Linked DNA regions of Salinivibrio kushneri. The protein of the gene in region 2 binds, or shares a complex with, the protein of the main gene of each other region. Links are inferred from orthologs where the notes say so. Each region holds a gene or a part of one and is shown on either strand. Other genes may lie near its edges.

The links. Proteins that work in one complex are often made in the same cells at the same time.
Region 1: the proteins of N8M53_RS02565 (region 2) and sspB are in contact, whole or in part, in a crystal structure (PDB 1YFN), measured with the Escherichia coli proteins. The link is inferred for Salinivibrio kushneri from one-to-one orthologs.

The regions. Positions count from the first base shown.
Region 1 is NZ_CP114588.1:339,760-345,480, reverse strand. The notes cover bases 2,789-5,721. They hold sspB (ClpXP protease specificity-enhancing factor), read right to left. Parts: upstream 4,553-5,721; coding sequence 4,025-4,552; downstream 2,789-4,024. Other genes in these bases: N8M53_RS01730 (cytochrome c1), read right to left, coding at 5,278-5,721; sspA (stringent starvation protein SspA), read right to left, coding at 4,552-5,190; pyrI (aspartate carbamoyltransferase regulatory subunit), read left to right, coding at 3,404-3,871; pyrB (aspartate carbamoyltransferase), read left to right, coding at 2,789-3,407. Outside these bases: N8M53_RS01760 (hypothetical protein), read right to left, coding at 702-920; argF (ornithine carbamoyltransferase), read left to right, coding at 1,241-2,248; more of pyrB, read left to right, coding at 2,463-2,788. UniProt on the Escherichia coli protein: Enhances recognition of ssrA-tagged proteins by the ClpX-ClpP protease; the ssrA degradation tag (AANDENYALAA) is added trans-translationally to proteins that are stalled on the ribosome, freeing the ribosome and targeting stalled peptides for degradation.
Region 2 is NZ_CP114588.1:514,455-522,874, reverse strand. The notes cover bases 2,301-5,145. They hold N8M53_RS02565 (RseA family anti-sigma factor), read right to left. Parts: upstream 4,117-5,145; coding sequence 3,484-4,116; downstream 2,301-3,483. Other genes in these bases: nadB (L-aspartate oxidase), read left to right, coding at 5,063-5,145; rpoE (RNA polymerase sigma factor RpoE), read right to left, coding at 4,149-4,730; rseB (sigma-E factor regulatory protein RseB), read right to left, coding at 2,504-3,487; N8M53_RS02575 (SoxR reducing system RseC family protein), read right to left, coding at 2,301-2,507. Outside these bases: lepB (signal peptidase I), read right to left, coding at 1-120; lepA (translation elongation factor 4), read right to left, coding at 135-1,931; more of N8M53_RS02575, read right to left, coding at 2,010-2,300; more of nadB, read left to right, coding at 5,146-6,679; N8M53_RS02550 (methyl-accepting chemotaxis protein), read right to left, coding at 6,760-8,420. UniProt on the Escherichia coli protein: An anti-sigma factor for extracytoplasmic function (ECF) sigma factor sigma-E (RpoE). ECF sigma factors are held in an inactive form by an anti-sigma factor until released by regulated intramembrane proteolysis (RIP).

The DNA.
Region 1 (5,721 bases), 180 kb from region 2 along the record:
TCATCCGTTCTGAGATAGTGTGAATCTGTCACGGATAAACGCGCACGTTTTTGGCTGCATCTAACCGATAAGCTGGTTAACCGTCCAGTGTTTAGCCATGCTACCGCCGATCAGTTGTCGGCACCTAACACGCCATCGAGTTGGTAGATTTGAAGCTAGTGTATCAAGGGCTGTTTTGGTTTTCGTGCGCTATTGTCCAAAGTGTTAGATAAGCCATATTTTGTGAGATGGGTACAAGAAGTTACCTAGGGCACAGGGGGTTAGTCGTTTTGGTGGGCGTTTGTATAAGCAAGTGGAAAGAGGACTGCTAGCAGGATTGGAGTGTTGAGCATCTATCAGAGTTACTCCGCTGATTTTTTCTAATGCGAAAACGGGAGTTGTACCCGTTCCTTGTTTGACTAAGTGTTTGACTAAAAATCAGCAGGTACAAAAAAGGCGTAGTAGGTACTAACCTGCTACGCCTTGCTATGACTGGTGGCCCCTCCCAGACTTGAACTGGGGACCAATCGATTATGAGTCGACTGCTCTAACCACTGAGCTAAGGGGCCGAATGGAATGGGATTATAGGGGAAGGCTCACAGGGTGTCTAGCTGTAAGGGGGGCGAATTCAGTATGCTTTTTGAGCACTTAGCGTGTTGCGGATAAACAAGCGCCGCCAATGTGGCGGCACTCACGCTTTGCTTGCTTAGGAGGTTACCGCCTTATTGCATGGCGGGGTCTTGGCTGTCTTCTGCCGGCCAGGTGCTGTTGTCATCTTCTGGCATTGGCTGCGTGTCGCAATCCGTGCCGCCGTCTGGGCAGGTTACCACGGGTTGGTCGCCTTGTGGTTGGCTCGCTTCGTTGGCCATCGCGGGGCCGGCGAGGCCAACCATCATCATGAGTGCGCTAAGAGTCAGTGCTTTGTTTTGTGTTTTCATCATGTTCTCCTTCCTAGTATTGTCGTTTGCCCTTGAGGACATGAACACTATCTCGTACTCATCGCGCGGCCCTGTCATTCTCTCGCTATAAGGCGGTAAAAGGATTGTCTAGTTTGTCGCCAACTTATCAGCATTGTCAGCGCTTGATTAAATCCCTCCTTCGCGGTCAGAAAATCATCAAAACGGTGTGTTATTGGTCAATTCATGGCCTTTATGCTCGGTTTTGTCACTTGCATCTTGCTGGCACGCGCTTTACCATCAGAGAATAATTAAACATAAATATCGATTTAATATTCAATTTGGCGCGTTATTTAGAGATAGATATGAAAAGCGACCTCTACCAGCAATCACTGCTCACCTTACTCGACTTGTCACCTCAGCAAATCCACGATCTGATTGATAATGCCGCCGCACTTAAAGCGGCCAAAGCTCGTGGGGAGGAAACCCCACAGCTCACGGGCAAAAACATTGCGCTGATTTTTGAGAAAACGTCGACCCGTACCCGCTGTGCCTTTGAGGTGGCAGCGTTTGACCAAGGCGCACAGGTCAGCTACCTCGGCCCTAGCGGCAGCCAGATTGGCCATAAAGAAACCATGAAAGACACCGCGCGGGTGTTAGGGAGAATGTACGATGGCATTCAATACCGTGGCTTTGGCCAAGAAGTGGTCGAGACGCTCGCCGCACATTCCGGAGTGCCAGTGTGGAATGGCTTAACGGATGATTTTCATCCCACCCAGGTGTTGGCCGATCTGCTCACCATGCAAGAGCACAGCGACAAGCCGCTTAATCAAATCGCGTTTGCGTATGTGGGGGATGCGCGCAACAACATGGGTAATTCGCTATTGGTCGGCGCGGCGAAGATGGGGATGGATCTGCGCCTGATTGGCCCTAAAGCCTACTGGCCTGAGGCCGATTTGATTGCCGCCTGCCAAGCTATCGCCGCCAATACGGGCGCGACGCTCACCTTAACCGAAGACACCGCAGCGGTGAACGGGTGTGATTTTGTGTATACCGATATCTGGGTGTCGATGGGTGAACCCGAATCGGCCTGGGCGCAGCGTGTGGCTGATCTCACCCCTTATCAGGTGAATCCAAGCTTGATGGCCGCCACCGCAAACCCACACGCTAAGTTTATGCACTGTTTGCCTGCCTTCCATAACGATGAGACCGGTGTGGGTAAACAAATTGCCGATCAATACGGGCTCAATGGGCTGGAGGTGACCGACGCGGTGTTCGAATCTGAGCAGTCGATCGTCTTTGATCAGGCAGAGAACCGACTGCATACCATCAAGGCTGTGATGGTTGCCACACTCGTCAACGCAAGCACGTAAACGATTGCACTTTTGCTTGCACGACATAAATAGGGGCGTATAATTCGGCCAGATTTCACTACACGGCCAGAAGTTATGTTGGTTATTCCACCCACAAACAGCGATTTATCCGCCCCATTGCGGGACGGTATCCGCATTGGTCGTGATCGTAAAAACCTCCGTTTCGGAGGTTTTTTTTTGCCTGTAGCACACTGCAAAGAAAGGGACTCGCGTTATGGCCAATACGCTTTATAACAAACATATTATTTCCATTCCCGAGCTCAGCCGCGACGAGCTGGAGTTAATCGTCGCCACGGCGGGCGAGCTTAAAGCGCGCCCTAACCCGACGCTGTTGAAGAATAAAGTGATTGCCAGCTGCTTTTTTGAGGCGTCGACGCGCACACGTTTGTCGTTTGAAACCGCGATTCAACGTCTTGGCGGCTCGGTGATCGGCTTTCCCGACGGTGGCAATACCTCGTCAGGCAAAAAAGGCGAAACTTTGGCCGACTCGGTACGGGTGATTTCCTCGTATGTCGATGGCTTTGTGATGCGCCACCCCAAAGAAGGTGCGGCGCGGTTGGCCTCGGAGTTCTCTGAAGGTGTGCCGGTGGTGAACGGCGGTGATGGCGCTAACCAGCATCCAACCCAAACCCTGCTCGACCTGTTCTCGATTTACGAAACCCAAGGGCGGCTCGATAACCTCAATATTGCCATGGTGGGCGATCTGAAATATGGCCGTACTGTGCATTCGCTGACGCAAGCCTTGTCAAAATTCGAGGGGAACCGCTTTTTCTATATCGCCCCAGATGCGCTGGCGATGCCTGAGTATTTGTTAGATGAGCTGACTGCCGCGGGCCACCCGTATAGCCTGCACAGTAGCATCACCGATGTGGTGCCTGAGCTGGATGTACTGTATATGACGCGGGTGCAAAAAGAGCGCTTTGATGAATCAGAATACGCGCACATTAAAGCGGCGTTCATTTTAAATGCGGGTATGCTGCGTGATGCCAAACCCAACATGAAGGTGATGCATCCGCTGCCGCGCGTGGATGAGATTACCGTGGATGTCGATAAGACCCCGCACGCCTATTACTTTGAGCAAGCTGAGAACGGCGTCTATGCGCGAGAAGCCCTTCTGGCACTGGTATTAAACGAACAGGTTGAAGGAGTTGCAAAATGAGCACGGATAACAAACTACAAGTTGAAGCCATCTGTCACGGCACGGTGATCGATCATATCCCGGCGCATATTGGCTTTAAGATCTTAAACCTGTTTCAAATGCACGGTAGCGATCAGCGGATCACCATTGGTCTGAATCTCCCCTCGTCGGCGTTGGGCAGCAAAGATCTGATCAAAATCGAGAACGTGGTGATCAGCGAAGATCAGGCCAGTCAACTCGCGCTGTATGCGCCACAGGCAACCGTCAATCAAATCGAAGACTATCAAGTGGTGGCCAAGCTGCCATTGACCTTGCCGGAAGTCATTCAAGGCGTGTTCCGCTGCCCAAACTCTAACTGTATTACCCACGGTGAGCCGGCGGTGGATAGCTCGTTCCGCGTGCTGAGTGAAGCAGATGATGTGAAGCTACGCTGCAAATACTGTGAGAAGGTGTTCTCACGCGAGATCATGACTGAGCGTCATTGATACCGCTGCAGCGGATACAGGCGTCGTGAGGCGCCTTACCTTCGCTACCCGCACGGCGGGCACAAGGTCTAGGCGTAAGGCCTAGGCATAAAAAAACCAGCACTTGGGTGCTGGTTTTTTGTGTCTCACCTTCAAGGGGAACTTGCGACGCGGTTATTTCACCACGGTCAGCGTCGGCTTGCCTTTTTTGCTTGGCGTGGCCGGCGTGTCGTCTTCGTCATCCGCTTGCGGCAGTGCTTCAGGATCATCAACGCTGTCGACCGACACCAAAGACGGCTCTTCGTCGTCTTCTCCCTCGCTGGATGGAGCGGTTTGTTCAAACATCTCCTCATCATCAGCGTGGGCGTAGGCTGGCTCCATATCAAACATGGTGCCCGCGCCATTTTCACGTGCGTAGATGGCGAGCACCGCAGCCATAGGCACCAGCACTTGCTGGGGCTTGCCGCCAAAGCGCGCATTAAAACACACGTGCTCGTTGCTCAATTCCAAGTTACCGACCGCACGCGGGGCGATGTTGAGGACAATTTGCCCGTCTTTAACGTAATCAAACGGCACTTGTACGTCCGGTAAGGTCGCATCCACCACCATGTGGGGGGTAAGATCGTTATCTAGTAACCAGTCGTAAAACGCACGCACTAAATACGGGCGACGTGGTGTCATCGCAAATTCTGATGTAGACATTATTGACCTGTTAGTCGCATTTCACGTTCAGCTTCTGTCAGTGAGGCGAGAAACGAATCACGCTCAAACAGACGCGTCATGTAATCTTTTACTTGCTTCGCACCTGGGCCAGTTAGCTCAATGCCTAGTGCAGGCAAACGCCACAGCAGCGGCGCTAAATAGCAATCTACCAGGCTAAACTCTTCGCTTAAGAAGTAAGGATCTTCGGCGAATACTGGAGCCAGAGCCAGAAGCTCTTCACGCAGCTGCTTACGCGCTTTGTCGGCGTCGTCAGCACTGCCTTCCATAATTTGGTCAACCAAGGTATACCAGTTACGCTTGATGCGGTACATCATCAAACGGCTTTGTGCACGGGCAACAGGGTATACCGGCATCAATGGTGGGTGAGGGAAACGCTCATCCAAGTATTCCATGATGATATCCGCGTTGTACAACGCTAACTCACGGTCTACCAAGGTTGGAACAGAGTTATAAGGATTTAAGTCAACCAGATCTTCTGGCAGATTATTCGGATCCACCAGCTCGATTTCTACACTGACACCTTTCTCTGCGAGGACGATGCGTACCTGATGACTATAGAGATCAGATGCGTCAGAGAATAACGTCATCACCGAGCGTTTATTGGCAGCAACAGCCATCAACCCCTCCAGGATGTTCAATATCAATAGAAAGCAATGGGGACCTAAAGTCCCCATTGCGGATTAGCAACACACTAGATTAACCGATCAGTGCACATCGCGCCAATATTCTTTCTTGAGGAAGTACGCCAAAATCAAGAATACCACGAAGAAACCAATCACCCACCAGCCCAGTTGCTGGCGCTCTAGCTTCACCGGTTCCCCTGAATATTCAAGGAAGTTAACCAGATCGCGCACCGCATTATCGTACTCGCTGGCACTGAGTTCGCCGTTACCGTCAGATTTGAGGCCAACAAACTCTTCCACCGGCTCACCGTCCACCATACGTGTTTCGTACACTTTACGGGGTGTGCCTTGAAGCTCTTCGAGCACGTGTGGCATACCCACGTTCGGGAACACGGTATTGTTCACCCCAAATGGGCGCGATGGGTCGACGTAGAACGAACGTAAATAGGTATATAGCCAATCCACGCCACGCACACGTGCCACCAAGGTTAGATCGGGCGCAGGTGCACCGAAGTATTGCGCGCC
Region 2 (8,420 bases):
CTTGAGGGTTTCCCCTGCCGCTTGGCGGCGGCGCGGTGCCCAACGGTATTTATCTAACGCCCAAACAATGCCGGTGACCAAGGTCACCAGCACTAAAATCAAAGAAAACGTATTGGCCATAATGGAATCCGTCGTTATTTATCTTTGCCCACGTGCAAAATGGCCAAAAAGGCTTCTTGCGGCAGTTCGACATTACCGACCTGCTTCATTCGCTTTTTACCTTCTTTTTGCTTTTGCAGAAGTTTCTTCTTACGGCTCACGTCACCACCGTAACACTTCGCGGTCACGTTTTTGCGTAGCTGTTTCACCGTCGAACGGGCAATAATATGGTTGCCAATCGAGGCTTGGATAGCAATATCGAACTGTTGGCGAGGAATAAACTCTTTCATTTTTTCCACCAACTCGCGACCACGCGGCTGGGCGTGAGCACGGTGAGTGATGATCGCCAACGCATCGACGCGTTCACCGTTTAGGAGGATATCCACTCGCACCATATCAGACACTTCATAGCGCTCGAAGTTATAATCTAACGATGCGTAACCACGTGAGGTCGATTTAATCCGGTCAAAGAAGTCGAGGACCACTTCAGCCATCGGAATGTCATAGGTCAGCGCCACTTGGTTGCCGTGATAGACCATATCGACCTGCACACCACGCTTTTCGACACACAGTGAAATGACGTTACCGACAAATTCACTCGGCACCAAAATATTACAGCGCGAGATCGGTTCACCAATGGTTTCTATATCATTGATAGGTGGCAGTTTGGATGGGCTGTCGACGTAAATGACCTCGCCATCATTTTGAGTCACCTCGTACACCACAGTCGGAGCCGTGGTGATAAGATCGAGGTTATACTCGCGCTCCAACCGCTCTTGGATGATTTCCATGTGCAGCATGCCAAGGAAACCACAACGGAAACCAAAGCCCAGTGCCGCCGAGCTTTCCGGCTCAAAGAACAAAGAAGCATCGTTGAGGCTCAGCTTATCCAAGGCATCACGGAAGCTTTCGTAATCATCCGATGAAATTGGGAAAAGCCCTGCATATACTTGCGGCTTCACTTGCTGGAAACCTTCAATGCGTTTTTCACAGCCATTTTTAGCATGGGTGATGGTATCGCCCACTGGTGCGCCGAGGATATCTTTGATCCCACAGATCACCCAGCCAACTTCACCGGTTTGCAGGCCATTAAGCTCTTTACGCTTAGGCGTGAAGATGCCAATGCTGTCCACGTTCCATTCCTGGCCCGTGCTCATGATTTTCACTTTGTCGCCTTTTTTCAGCGAGCCTTCACGGATGCGCACCAAAGACACCACGCCGAGGTATTTATCAAACCAAGAGTCGATAATCAGTGCTTGGGTTGGCGCCTCAGGATCGCCTTCAGGTGGCGGGATCTGGCGTACAATATCTTCAAGGACATCATCAACGCCGATGCCGGTTTTCGCCGAGCAGCGGGTGGCGTCAATGGCCTCAATACCGACAATGTCCTCAATTTCTTGCGCCACGCGATCAGGATCAGCAGCCGGCAAGTCAATTTTATTCAGAACAGGCACTACTTCTAGGTCCATATCAATGGCGGTGTAGCAGTTGGCCAGCGTCTGTGCTTCAACCCCTTGTCCTGCATCGACCACCAGCAAAGCACCTTCACACGCCTTGAGCGAGCGTGACACCTCATACGAGAAGTCAACGTGCCCTGGCGTATCGATGAAGTTGAGCTGATACACATCGCCGTCTTTGGCTTTGTAGTTCAGTGTCACACTTTGTGCTTTGATGGTGATACCGCGTTCACGTTCCAGATCCATTGAATCAAGAACTTGATCTGCCATTTCCCGGTCAGTTAGGCCGCCACATACTTGAATCAGTCGGTCAGAAAGCGTCGACTTACCGTGGTCAATATGGGCGATGATCGAAAAGTTACGAATATGCTTCATGTGTTGGTGTGACTTACTCGTTATCAATAAGAATGGGATCCTAAGATCAAGTGAGCGGGATTCTACCGAAAATAGTGGCTAGTCGCTATCCTGCTGTGTGGTATTTATGACTGACAAATCTGAGACCGGCTCCCCCATCACGCGTAACAGTTGGGGCTGCTGCTGATCTTGGGTACCGATGCGCGGAGCGAGGTAACGTGCAAGGCCCACGCCAACCGCCCCCAGCCCCAGGCTGAGCGCGATGACGCCACCCTCACCGCTGCCGGCAAGCGTGGCGAATAAAAATTGCCCGAGCAGTGCCCCTGTTAGCATCATCACCAAAGGCACCATGTAGACCAATAAGGCGGAACGTAATAACGTCGCCTCCCCCAAGCCGATTTCAACTAAGGTCCCGGCCGGTAAGGGTTTTGGGGCACGTACTTTAAGATGTTTAACCTTACCAGGAAGCGCTTTGGACACAATACCAGTACCGCATTGGCTTTGTGACTGGCAGCTGCCGCAACTGGTTTGTTGCTGACAGGCCAATGACAACCAACCATCTTGGTAACCGGTGACTTCTGCCAATGCTTTGATCATGGTTCGACCTTCTGTTTTGACTGACTCGCAGGCATAGCAGTAATACGAACAGACTCCGCCACCCGTTTGGCTGTCTCAGGCGGAATATCGCCGACAACGGTGATTTCTGCGTTGCCACTGGTCACGCTATGCAGTGTACGTCGACCTTGACGAACAATTTGCTGGCGAACCGAGACATCATCGGCTTTGGCAAGATACACCGAAAAACTGAACAAACCGTCACTAAACATCTGACTCTCGACTGCTCGCTTGGTCATCATTAAGCGGTGGCGATTGCTATACACTGGCTCAAACCCATCAGGCAGCCCAGTCACCTTCCAGTCAAGCGCTGATCGCTTCGTCGCCTGAGGCAAGGTCAGTACCGGCGGCAAGCTAAGCTCCGCCAGCTTTTGCATCGAGGCACTGATTTGCGGTGAAACCACTAACGACAAGGCGCGATATTGCTCTAGTGGGTCGCCGTCACGGTCGAGCAAATCCGCCCTGACAGGCAACTTGCTGTTCTCATCTAGCCATAGTACGTACGAATAGCGCTCCCCGTCTTTCGGGGTAATGCGCACCACTTGGCAATCCATCCCCGCTTCACGCGCATGTCCCATCGATACAAAGTCATAGTGGTTAGCCAGTACATCGATATCGGCCTGAATCAGGGTGGGCAAAGGTGCCACCATATGATCACTGGCAATGGTGAAGGGGTCGTAACCGGGTTCAAAGTAGCTGATCTCACCGCCACGACGAATCACTTCACGAGGCGGGCCACTAAGATACATGAGGTGACCGTAGGCATGCTCCCCAACTTGGGCATGACGAAAGCGAAGCGGCTCGAGGCTGTTTTTACCTACCAAGATGTAGGACACTTCGTAATCTAGGGTATCGCTTGCGGTATCCATTTGATGTAACAAAGCCTCGGCAGAGGGTTCGGCCGAGGCTTGCGCTGACATCAAACTGACCAGCGCAAGCGCACCGATCAGAATTTTTTTCATTGTTTATTACTGCTTGTCGACGGTGCCATAGTCTGATGATCAGACAGCCTATCCTTATTCAAGCGCAGCTGCAATTCATAGTCTTTGAGCATTGCATTGACGCGACGACGCTGCTCCATCAGTTCTGCCTCCGAGGGCGTGGCACGCAAATCATTACGGCTCAAACTCACGGGTTCAGCAGCACCGGCAAAAGGAATGGTTTCGAGTACTGGTGGTTGGGTTTGGGTACTGGCCACCGGCGAGCTCGATTCAGACTGGTTATACTGCTGCACACCGACAATCACTGCCAGCGAGACACAGGCAGCGACGCTTACTTGCGTCAGCTGTTGCAGCCACCCTGGTAAGTGACGACGCGCTTTTTCCGGACGCGGTTGCGCCTCGTGCATCGGTAGCACATTACTATCAAGGTGATCACCATGATAAGCAGGTTCTGCTTCCAGCGCGGACGCCACAGAATCGGCAATGTTCCATTGCAACGAGCTAGGAGCATCACCACGCATCACATCGCGAATGGTGCTAAAATCACTCCAAGTCTGTTGTGCGTTATCATCTCGCTCAATGTCGTGGATCACTGAGGTATCCACTAATTCGCCATCCAACAACGCTGAAATTTTTTCTCTATCCGTCATTCAAGTCACCGTCATGCAGCCAGTAAAACTCGTTACCGTTTCATCAGTGGTCGGATGCGTTTTTCAACCGCTTCACGCGCTCGGAAAATACGCGACCGCACCGTACCGACTGGACAATCCATTACCTGTGCAATTTCCTCATAGCTGAGCCCATCGAGCTCACGTAAGGTAATTGCGGTTCTTAAGTCGTCGGGCAGTGTTTCTATCGTCGAAAACACCACCTGTCTCAATTCATCTGACAACATCAAGTTTTCAGGGTTCGATATTTCTTTTAAAGAACCCCCACTTTCGTAATTTTCTGCTTCGTCGGCATCAATATCACTGCCTGGCGGTCGTCGTCCTTGCGCCACCAAATGGTTCTTCGCGGTATTCACTGCAATGCGATACAGCCAAGTATAAAACGCACTTTCGCCACGAAACCCCGGCAGTGCACGATAGGCTTTAATAAACGCCTCTTGCGCAATATCCGGAATATCACCGCTGTGTGTGCCTACATAGCGGGCGATAAGGTTACATACCTTATTCTGATATTTGACGACTAACAGATTGAAAGCTTGCTTGTCACCATTCTGTACACGTTCTATTAGAACCTGGTCGGTTAGCTGCTCGCCCATTCGAGCGTTTACTCCTTGGTTGATCTTTCCGCCCGATTATCGAAATTCTAGGCCCGACGTTGTCAGAGCGCGGTTAAACCCGCTTGCGAGCTTTCGCACACGTTTCGATAGCCTGCTCGGCGAAAAGTTCCTCACCATGTTGGTTTTATTATGTGTTAAATCACATTACTGTGACGGAATGGCCAAAGGGAACGTCTTTGGCTGGGGGCATTGTCGCCCGAACCGTACCATGGTTGCAAACTTTCACCCAAGCCGACTTGGATTTGATCTTACCGCGCGCGGCAGCGTCAAATTGGTGTAACATTGGGGGCGCAGAAAGAGGATTAGGGATCATGACGACCACAACCCAAGAACATCAATGTGACGTGTTAGTCATCGGCAGTGGTGCCGCTGGCTTATCATTGGCGCTTCGCTTAGCGCCAACCCACAAGGTGATTGTATTAAGCAAAGGCCCGCTCAGCGAAGGGGCAACGCTTTACGCACAGGGCGGTATTGCCGCGGTGTTTGACGAGCAAGACTCGGTCGAGTCTCATGTCGAAGATACCCAAATTGCCGGCGCAGGTATCTGTGATACAAACGTGGTCGATTTTATTGCCCGCAACGCGAAAGATTGTGTGCAATGGTTAATCGATGGCGGTGTCCCGTTCGATCAAGAAGACAGCGATGATGACACCCCACGTTATCACCTCACCCGAGAGGGTGGTCATAGTCACCGACGCATTTTGCATACTGCAGATGCCACAGGCATGGCCGTGCAAAACTCTCTGCAAGACAATGTCCGTCAGCACCCAAATATCACCTTGCTCGAACGGCACAATGCGCTAGATATTATCACCCGTAAAAAAGTTGGCTTAGGTGGCGCTAACCACGTGCTTGGGGCTTACATCTGGAACCGAAACCAAGAAGTGGTTGAAACTGTGCGCACTAACTATGTGGTGCTTGCGACAGGCGGCGCATCCAAAGTGTACCAATATACGTCCAATCCAGATGTATCATCCGGTGATGGCATCGCCATGGCATGGCGAGCAGGCTGTCGCGTCGCCAACCTGGAATTTAACCAGTTTCACCCAACTTGCCTCTATCACCCTGATGCGCGCAACTTTTTGCTCACTGAAGCGTTGCGCGGTGAAGGCGCGCACCTTAAACGCCCAGATGGCTCGCGGTTTATGTCAGACTTCGACTCACGTGGCGAGCTTGCCCCTCGTGATGTGGTGGCCCGCGCGATTGACTACGAGATGAAGCGCCTTGGCGCTGACTGTATGTATCTCGACATCAGCCACAAAGATCCAGAGTTTGTGATCAAACATTTTCCAACCATCTACGAAAAGCTCAAGCAATACGGCATCGATCTGACCAAAGAAGCGATCCCTATTGTCCCTGCCGCCCACTACACGTGCGGTGGCGTGATGGTGGATAAAAACGGCACCACAGACTTACCCGGCTTATACGCGATTGGGGAAGTGAGCTACACCGGCTTACATGGCGCCAACCGTATGGCATCTAACTCGCTGCTGGAGTGCGTGGTGTATGCATGGTCAGCTGCGGAACATATTCAAGCGCACTCAGATCATATCGAGCCTCATACTGCCCTGCCGCCATGGGATGAAAGCCAGGTGATTTGTTCCGATGAAGAAGTGGTGATCCAGCATAACTGGCATGAGTTACGTCTTTTTATGTGGGATTACATGGGCATTGTCCGTTCGACCAAACGGTTAGAACGCGCGTTGCGCCGCATCGAATTACTTAAGCAAGAAACACACGAATACTACGCCAATTTCCGGGTCTCAAATAACCTATTGGAATTACGTAACTTGCTACAAGTGGCGGAGTTAATGGTTCGCTGCGCGATGCAACGAAAAGAAAGTCGTGGGCTGCACTACACCATTGATTACCCAGAGCCTAACGAGCAATCCGGCCCTACCATATTAACCCCGGATCAGCCCTGTTAGCGGGTTTTGACTACTCCTTCGGCCCTGAATGAAGAAGGCCAGCCTCATAAGGCTGGCCTTTTTACTGGACATTATCGCGCTTATTCGCTTTTAAACTCTCTCACCGCACGCTCAAGGTGCGCCGCTTCTTCAGCCACCTTGTGTGCCGCTTCGCGATTTTGGTTCGCTCGTTCCGTGCTGTTTTGCGCGATATCTTGAATGTTGTGCACGTTCTGATTGACTTCCTTCGCCACCGAGCTCTGCTGCTCTATTGCGGTAGCAATGTGGGTGCTCATATCCATGATATTCTGCATATCTTCCATGATTTGCGACAGCTCTTGCGAAGCCGCCTCTACCTTACCCACGGATGTTTCACCATCTTCTCGGCTTTGCTCCATGCGTTCGGACACCGACTGGGTTTGCTCTTGCAACGAGGTGATAATGCCAGAAATTTCATCGGTCGATTCGCGAGTACGGGTCGCCAGCTGTCGCACTTCATCAGCGACCACCGCAAAGCCACGCCCTTGCTCGCCGGCCCGCGCCGCTTCAATCGCCGCGTTAAGCGCCAGCAAGTTGGTTTGCTCGGAGATATCTTTAATCACATCCAGCACCGAGCCAATGGTCTCAGACAGCTTACTCAGCTCAAGCACCTCATTACTGGTGTTACTGAGGGTTTCTGCCAGTGTCATGATCATCGCTTTGGTATCATCGACCACTTTTTGCCCGTTCTCCGCACGGCTTAAGCTGGTGCGCGCATTATCTGCTGCTTGATCCGTGTTGCCCGCGATATCACGAATGGTGCTTTCCATTTCATTCATCGCTGTCGCCGCATGAGTGGTTTCATCTAATTGGGTGGCCATGGCAGCGCCTGTTTCCTCGGTGCGAGATTCCACCTGCTCTGCACTTTGATTCAGCGCTTGCACCGCACGGCTTACGTCGACCACCATTTGTTGCACACTGGTGAGCATTTGGTTGACGTCTTTGGCCATCAATGAGATCTCATCGCGCCCATCTTCATCCGCGCGTAAGGTCAGATCGCGCTGCTGCGTGATGGCAGCCATTTGCTCACTAAATCGATAAATACGTTGTTGAATGCCACGGTTCATCCACAAGGAAATCACTGTCATCATCAATGCAAGGATCACTACCACTGAGCCGGTAAACGTCACTGTCTGGCGCAAAGCTTGCTCAACGGCCTGCTCATATTCTTGACTTAACACATCAAACATCTCTTCCACTTGGTGCGTTTTGCCACGAATTTGCCCCAGTAGGCCTTTATCTGCCGCTAACCCTAATGTCTTTTTCTGGGCGACAATCTTGTCCACTTGCGCCTGATGCGCTTGAAACAAAGCCAGCAAGTCACCACGAAGGTAATCTTCGAGCTCTTGCATTTGACTCTGGTATTCGTCGATGTAGTCAAGGTTGCTGCTTTGTACAAACAGTTTGGCATCTGCGGCTAATAAGCGGGCGCTACTCTCAAGCACAATGTCATTTTTGCTTGCCGCTACCATTTTGTTGCTCGCGTTTTGCATCTGTCCGCGGATCCCCTGCTCAGGAGTTAACCCCAATGTTTGGTAGCCCTTACTCAGGTCGCGAAAGCCATTGGCATACCCTTTCATCGCACTCTTCACTTTATCAATGGTCGCTGTTTGCAGACCCAGCGAAGCACTGCGGGCGCGGAAATCACTCAGCAGCTGATTGAACGCATCAACGTTGTTATCAAAACGGGAGAGGTACTTGGGGTCCATGCGCGCGAGAAAGT